Regions from separate parts of the Streptomyces sp. NPDC034670 genome, predicted to be linked through region 1. Evidence: riboswitches for the same ligand, from Rfam matches in the RefSeq annotation. Region 1 holds a riboswitch; the other holds the start of a gene.

Region 1 (3,897 bases):
AGAGGATCACACCGCCGCGGGGGCCGCCGAGGGTCTTGTGCGTGGTGGTCGTCACGACGTGGGCGTGCGGGACCGGGTTCGGGTGCAGACCCGCGGCCACCAGGCCGGCGAAGTGGGCCATGTCGACCATGAGGTACGCGCCGACCTCGTCCGCGATCCGGCGGAACGCGGCGAAGTCCAGCTGCCTCGGGTACGCCGACCAGCCGGCGACGATCAGCTTCGGCCTGCTCTCCTTGGCGAGCCGCTCGACCTCGGCCATGTCGACCAGGCCGTCGTCGCCGACGTGGTAGGCGACCACGTCGTAGAGCTTGCCGGAGAAGTTGATCTTCATGCCGTGGGTCAGGTGCCCGCCGTGCGCGAGGTTCAGGCCCATGATCGTGTCGCCGGGCTTGAGCAGCGCGAACATCGCGGCGGCGTTGGCCTGCGCGCCCGAGTGCGGCTGCACGTTGGCGTGCTCGGCGCCGAAGAGCTCCTTGACGCGGTCGATGGCGATCTGCTCGATCACGTCGACGTGCTCGCAGCCGCCGTAGTAGCGGCGGCCGGGGTAGCCCTCGGCGTACTTGTTGGTGAGGACCGAGCCCTGGGCCTCCATGACCGCGACCGGGGCGAAGTTCTCCGAGGCGATCATCTCGAGGGTGGACTGCTGACGGTGCAGCTCGGCGTCGACCGCCGCGGCGACGGCCGGGTCGAGCTCGTGCAGGGGGGTGTTCAGAAGCGACATGCGGCGACGTCTCCTCAGCCGGCGATGTGGGCGTCGTACTCGGCGGCGGTCAGCAGGTCGGCCGGCTCGTCGGTGACGCGCACCTTGAACAGCCAGCCGCCCTCGAAGGGGGCCGAGTTCACCAGCGACGGGTCGTTCACCACGTCCTCGTTGACCTCGGTGACCTCGCCGGAGACCGGGCAGTACAGGTCGCTGACCGACTTGGTCGACTCCAGCTCGCCGCAGGTCTCGCCCGCGGTCACGCCGTCACCGACCTCGGGGAGCTGGACGTAGACGACGTCGCCGAGCGCGTTGGCCGCGTGCTCGGTGATGCCGATCGTCGACACGCCGTCCTCGGCGGCCGACAGCCACTCGTGCTCCTTGCTGTAACGCAGATGCTGGGGGTTGCTCATGGCCTGGATTCTCCTGTACGCGGTGGGGACTGCTGATGAGGGGGCGGACAGCGGGCGGCACGCGTGGCCGGGCACGGCGCACCCGGCCGCACCCGTGGGGCGGCTGTCCGAAAACGCTACGACGGTGTCACTTCTGCCGCTTGTAGAACGGCAGCGCCACGACCTCGTACGGCTCCTGCTTGCCGCGGATGTCCACGCCGACACCCTCGGTGCCCGGCGCCGCGTGGGCCGCGTCGACGTACGCCATCGCGATCGGCCTGCCCAGGGTCGGGGAGGGCGCGCCGGAGGTGACCTCGCCGATCACCTCGCCGCCGGCGACGACCGCGTACCCGGCGCGCGGGACCCGCCGGCCCTCGGCGACCAGGCCGACCAGGACGCGCGGCGGGTTCTGCTCGGTGCGGGCGGCGGCCTCGGCCAGGGCGGCGCGGCCGACGAAGTCGCCCTCCTTCTCGAACTTCACCACCCGGCCGAAACCGGCGTCGAAGGGCGTCAGGGAGGTGCTCAGCTCGTTCCCGTACAGCGGCATGCCCGCCTCCAGGCGCAGCGTGTCGCGGCAGGAGAGCCCGCACGGGACCAGGCCCGCGTCCTGGCCCGCCTCGGTCAGCGCCCGCCACAGCCCGGCCGCGTGCTCCGGCTTCACGAACAGCTCGAAGCCGTCCTCGCCGGTGTAGCCGGTGCGGGCGATGAGCGCGGGGACGCCGGCGACGGTGCCGGGCAGGCCGGAGTAGTACTTCAGGCCGTCCAGGTCGGCGTCGGTCAGGCCCTTCAGGATGCCCGGGGACTTCGGGCCCTGCACGGCGAGCAGCGCGTAGGCGTCGCGGTCGTCGCGCACCTCGGCGTCGAAGCCGGCCGAGCGCTCCACGAGGGCGTCCAGCACCACCTGGGCGTTGGAGGCGTTGGCGACCACCAGGTACTCGGGGGCCCCGGGCTCGCCGAGCCGGTAGACGATCAGGTCGTCCAGGATGCCGCCGTCCTCGCGGCAGATCATGGTGTAGCGGGCGCGGCCGGGCTTGACGCTCCCGATGTCGCCCACCAGGGCGTGGTCGAGGAACGCGGCCGCCTGCGGACCGGAGACGGTGATCTCGCCCATGTGCGAGAGGTCGAAGAGCCCGGCCCCGGTGCGCACGGCGTTGTGCTCGTCGCGCTCGGAGCCGTAGCGCAGGGGCATGTCCCAGCCGGCGAAGTCGGTCATCGTCGCGCCGAGCGAACGATGCAGCGCATCGAGCGCGGTCCGGCGGAGTTCGGTACTGCTCATCGGGCGGTCTCCCAGGGCGATGGGGTCCCCCGCACCGAGGGTCCCCCTGCTCGAGCGGGGTCGAGGACACGGGGAGAACCGGGCGTGGAGGCGAGGACGATCCTCCCCATCTGTCATCGGAACCTGAGAGGTTCGCCCTGACCGTCCCCGCGGGGGAGGGGTCACGGCTTGCACCTTGGGTGGAGCCGCCGGAGCACTGCCGCGGCGGCCCGCTTTTCAGATGTGCCTCGCCCGCGCGGTATCGGGGCCTGAGAGATTCAAGGGAGGGACTTGCTCCTTCGGCGCCCCGGCGGCACACGGTGCCGGGGACTCTCCCGCGCGGATTCAAACGGCCGGTATGCAGTTGGCGCGCCCATCATTGCACGCATCCCCGGGGTGCGGCAGGGGGACCTTCACCGGGTATGCACACCGTGCGCGGTCCGTCACAGTGGGCTGTGACGGGGCTGTTTCGGGACACGGACGGAAACGGGAGGCTCGGGCATTACCTTCTCTTTACACTCGGCGGGGAAAGGGACCGGCGTGCCCGGCCCCAGGGGAGGACAACCACGGTGAACAGGACCACGGCGTGCGCCGCCACCACGGGCGTCGCGCTGCCCGAGCAGCCGGCCGCTCCGGCCCCGGGGGCCCGCGGCGCGCTGCCGGCGCCGGTCGTCCAGGACCTGCGCGGGCGCGCCGGTGACAGCCCGCGCGCCCTGCTCTTCGGGCCCCGCGACCTCGTCGTGGTCACGGGCCTGCCCGGCAGCGGCAAGTCCACGCTGATGCGGCGCGCGGTGCGCGGCGTCCGCGTCGACTCCCAGGACACCCGCGACCGCTGGGAGCGCCGCATGCCGCGCCTCCTGCCGTACGCCGTCTACCGCCCGCTGGTGCGCCTCGCCCACTACACCGGGCTGCACAGGACCCTGCGCGGGGGCGGAGCGGCCGTCGTGCACGACTGCGGCACGCAGGCGTGGGTGCGCCGCTGGCTGGCCCGCGAGGCCCGGCGCCGGGGCGCCCGTCTGCACCTGCTGCTCCTGGACGTCCCCCCGCAGCAGGCGCTGGCCGGTCAGCGCGAGCGGGGCCGGGGCGTCTCCCGGTACGCGTTCCTGCGGCACCGCGCGGCGAGCGGACGGCTGCTGCAGGCGGCGGAGCGGGGCGAGCTGCCGGACGGCTGCGGCTCGGCGGTCCTGCTCGACCGGGACGCGGCGAACGCGCTGCGCCGCATCGGCTTCGCGGGCTGACGGACCGCGGCGCGGCAGCGGTTAGCCTTCTTGGTCACAGCAGTGGTTCCAGGCAGGCGGTAGGCAGATGGACTTCCCGGCGCAGACACACCCTCACCCGCACGGCGGATGGCCAGGAAACGAACTGGAGGAGGTGCTCTCCGCCTCCCTCGGCGTCCCCGCGGCGGGCAGCCGGATCGTGGAGGTGCTGGGCCGCAGCTTCGTCTGGGTCCCCCTGCCGAGCGGCGGCGGCCCGCACAGCGGCCCGCTCGACCTGCCCACGATGGAACTCGACGGCCAGGCGTACGTCCCGGTGTTCAGCTCCGAGGAGCA
Region 2 (3,897 bases), on a different contig from region 1:
CGCCGAGCCCCACGGCGCGGCCGAGACCGGTCCCACACCGGTCTGCGGGCCGGCCTCGGGCTGGAGCGGGTGGTTCGGCAGGTACGGGGCGAGGTGCGCCCGCACGGCGACCGGGCCGACGCCGGGTCCGCCGCCGCCGTGCGGGATGCAGAAGGTCTTGTGCAGGTTCAGGTGCGAGACGTCACCGCCGAAGTGTCCCGGCTTGGCCAGGCCCACCAGCGCGTTGAGGTTGGCGCCGTCGACGTACACCTGGCCGCCGGCCTCGTGCACCTGCGCGCAGATGTCGGCGACGTGCTCCTCGAACACGCCGTGCGTCGAGGGATACGTGATCATCAGCACCGCCAGCTCGTCGCGGTACTGCTCGATCTTCGCCCGCAGGTCCTCGACGTCGACCTCGCCGTTCTCGGCGGTCCTGACGACGACGACCCTCATCCCGGCCATCACGGCGCTGGCGGCGTTGGTGCCGTGCGCGGAGGACGGGATCAGGCAGACGGTGCGCTGCTCGTCGCCGTTGGCCCGGTGGTAGCCGCGCACGGCGAGCAGACCGGCCAGCTCGCCCTGGGAGCCGGCGTTGGGCTGGAGGGAGACCTTGTCGTAGCCGGTGACCTCGGCGAGCCGCTCCTCCAGCTCGTGGATGAGCGTGAGGTAGCCCCGCGCCTGCTCGGCGGGCGCGAAGGGGTGCATCTGCCCGAACTCGGACCAGGTGATCGGCTCCATCTCGGTGGTCGCGTTGAGCTTCATGGTGCACGAGCCCAGCGGGATCATGCCGCGGTCCAGCGCGTAGTCCCGGTCGGCGAGGCGGCGCAGGTAGCGCAGCATCGCGGTCTCGGAGCGGTGCTGGTGGAAGACGGGGTGCGCGAGGTAGTCGTCGGTGCGCAGCAGCGCCTCCGGCAGCGCGTCCCCGGCGGCCGCGTCCAGCGCCTCGACGTCGCCCTCGACGCCGAAGGCGCCCCACACGGCGGCGAGCTGCGCCCGGGTGGTGGTCTCGTCACAGGCGATCGAGACGTGGTCGGCGTCGACGAGACGCAGGTTGACGCCGTTGTCGCGCGCGGCGGCGACCACGTCGGCGGCCCGGCCCGGGACCCGGACGGTCAGCGTGTCGAAGTAGGCGCCGTGCACGATCTCCGCGCCGCCGGCCCGCAGCCCCTCGGCGAGGACCGCCGCGTACCGGTGGGTGCGCCGCGCGATGGTCCGCAGCCCCTGCGGGCCGTGGTAGACGGCGTACATGCCGGCCATGACGGCGAGCAGCACCTGGGCGGTGCAGATGTTGCTGGTGGCCTTCTCGCGGCGGATGTGCTGCTCGCGGGTCTGCAGCGCCAGCCGGTAGGCCTGGTTCCCGTCCGCGTCGACGGAGACGCCGACGAGCCGCCCGGGCAGGCTGCGCGCCATCTTCTCCTGCACGGCCATGTATCCGGCGTGCGGTCCGCCGAAGCCCATCGGCACGCCGAAGCGCTGCGTGGTGCCGACCGCGATGTCCGCGCCGAGCTCACCGGGCGACTTCAGCAGGGTGAGGGCGAGCAGGTCGGCGGCGACGGTGACGAGCGCGCCGAGCTCGTGCGCCCGGTCGATCACCGGCTTGATGTCGCGCACGGCGCCGGAGGCGCCCGGGTACTGGATCAGCACGCCGTTGATCTCGCGCTCGGCGACCTCGGCGGGGATGCCCTCGCTCAGGTCGGCGACGACGACCTCGACGCCGGTCGGCTCGGCCCGGGTCCGGATCACGGCGATGGTCTGCGGCAGCGCGTCCGCGTCGACCAGGAACAGGCCCTTCTTGTTCCTGCCCATGCGCCGCGACAGCGCCATCGCCTCGGCGGCGGCGGTCCCCTCGTCCAGCAGGGAGGCCCCGGAGGTGGGCAGGCCGGTGAGCTCGGCGACCACGGTCTGGAAGTTCAGCAGCGCCTCGAGCCGCCCCTGCGAGATCTCCGGCTGGTACGGCGTGTAGGCCGTGTACCAGGCGGGGTTCTCCATGACGTTGCGCAGGATGACGGGCGGGGTGAACGTCCCGTAGTACCCGAGCCCGATCATGGAGCCGAGCACCTCGTTGCGGTCGGCCAGCGACCGCAGCTCGGCCAGCACCTCGGCCTCGCTCCGCGCCCCCGGCAGGTCCAGCGCGTCGGCGTTCTTGATCGCATCCGGGACCGCGGCGGCCGTCAGCTCGTCCAGCGAGCCGTAGCCGACCTGCGCGAGCATCTTGGCCCGGGCCTCGTGGTCGGGGCCTATGTGACGCTGCTCGAAGGGCGTGCCCTGTTCGAGCTCGGAGAGCGGAGTACGAGGGGGTGTCATTGCGGAGGCCTCCTGGTCTGACGACCTGCGAGGGGCACCACGGCGCGGGTGCCCGGACGGCCTCCCCCTCTGTCATCTCGACCTGAGAGCTTCACCGGATCGTCCGAAGGCGTCCGGTTTTCACCGTCGGTGAGAGCGGAAGCCGTCGACACCCGCCCTGCTTTCCAGAGTGACCTCGTCCGTGCGGTACGTGGGCCTGAGAGATTCCGGGGAGGATTTGCTCCTTCGGCGCCTCCGATGGTGCCTGGAGGACTCTCCCGCACGGGGTCAGCAGCCGTTTGCCAGCGTACCAGCGAGCACCGCGCCGGGACCTTCGAGTGGCCGCTCCGCCGATTGTGCCTTTTCGTAGTGCTCACGGATGAGTGTGCGACCAGTGGAGGGCCCGTGCAGACCGACATCGACCCGCGCCACCTGATCGGCCGCAAGGCGTTCGACCGCAACGGAACCCGGATCGGCACGATCGACGAGGTCTACCTCGACGACGCCACCGGCGTGCCCGAGTGGGCGGCGATACGCACCGGTCTGTTCAGCAGGGACGCCTTCGTCCCCCTGGAGCCCAGCGAACTGATCGACGGCGCCCTCCACGTCCCCTTCGAACGCTCCCTGATCAGGGACGCCCCGGACTTCGGCGTCGGCCGCCACCTCTCCCCGGAGCAGGAACTCCAGCTCTACCACCACTACGGCCTGGACGTGGCCGCCCCGCCCCCGCTCCCGGACCGCGACTTCGGCAGGCTCGCGGGCAAGGACGAACCGGCCTGAGCACTCGCCCGGTCCCTCCCCGGCCGTCGCCCGGGCCACCCCTCGACCGCGCGCCGCGCCCCTCGGGAAAGCCGTTCCGCCCGCCGGCCCGCGGACGGCGGTCATGCCGGCCGGGGCCTGCGGGGCGGGCCCGCTCGGTCCGCGCCGGCCGGGGGCGTCCCGCGCGGCACCGCGCCGGTTCCGCACCGGCGCGGCGTCCCTTCGCGACCCCGGCGTCCGTCCGTTCCGCGCCCTCCGGGACGCCCGGGCCCCGCCCGGACCGGCCGGCCGCGACCGGGACGCGGACCGTCCGAGGACTCCGGCCTGCCCGCAGACGCACGCCCACGGGGTCACGGCCGGCAACGCGCTCACCGCGACGCCGCGGGAGCCCGCGGCCCGCACGCGGCACCCACGGGCACCCGCACCGGCGCCCACCGGCCCCGCTCACGGACTCGCCGCCCCCGCCCCCGCGGTCCCCGCCCGCTCGTCTCCCCCGGATCCCCGCGTCACCAGCGGCAGCGGTTCCGCCGGCTCCAGAGCCGAGTCGTCGATCCGGAAGGTCCTCACCCGTCCCGGCTCCGAACCGGGCGTCTCGAAGCGCACCGTCACCCGGCCCAGCCCGCTGCCCTGCACCCACCCGTGCCCGTACGCGGCGTGCCGCACGTCGTGCCCCGCCGGCCAGTGCCGCCCGGTGAGAGGCTGCCGCTCCCGCGCGGGCACGGCCTCGGGCTCCTCGCCGGGGGTGTCCTCGTCCACGCCCGCCGCCTGTGCGAACAGGTCCTCCTGCGTGTAGTCGGCCAGTCCGCTGACCCCCACGCCCAGCAACCGCACCCCGCCGGTCGTGTCGACCGACTCCAGCAGCCGCGCCGCCGCCTC

Evidence for each region. Region 1 has a riboswitch for glycine ahead of gcvT (glycine cleavage system aminomethyltransferase GcvT). Riboswitches for the same ligand answer to the same signal wherever they lie in the genome.
Region 2: it holds a riboswitch for glycine, as region 1 does, so the genes downstream of both, gcvP (aminomethyl-transferring glycine dehydrogenase) here and gcvT (glycine cleavage system aminomethyltransferase GcvT) in region 1, are expected to answer to the same signal.

The regions. Positions count from the first base shown of each region.
Region 1 covers NZ_JBVITR010000021.1:28,923-32,819, forward strand. The annotation lists gene glyA (serine hydroxymethyltransferase) at 1-721, opposite strand, end outside; gene gcvH (glycine cleavage system protein GcvH) at 736-1,113, opposite strand; gene gcvT (glycine cleavage system aminomethyltransferase GcvT) at 1,241-2,368, opposite strand; glycine riboswitch at 2,469-2,594, opposite strand; glycine riboswitch at 2,595-2,695, opposite strand; gene ACZ56B_RS16495 (AAA family ATPase) at 2,917-3,585, shown strand; gene ACZ56B_RS16500 (enhanced serine sensitivity protein SseB) at 3,653-3,897, shown strand, end outside.
Region 2 covers NZ_JBVITR010000074.1:9,914-13,810, reverse strand. The annotation lists gene gcvP (aminomethyl-transferring glycine dehydrogenase) at 1-2,283, opposite strand, end outside; glycine riboswitch at 2,458-2,553, opposite strand; gene ACZ56B_RS30510 (PRC-barrel domain-containing protein) at 2,668-3,042, shown strand; gene ACZ56B_RS30505 (DNA polymerase IV) at 3,466-3,897, opposite strand, start outside.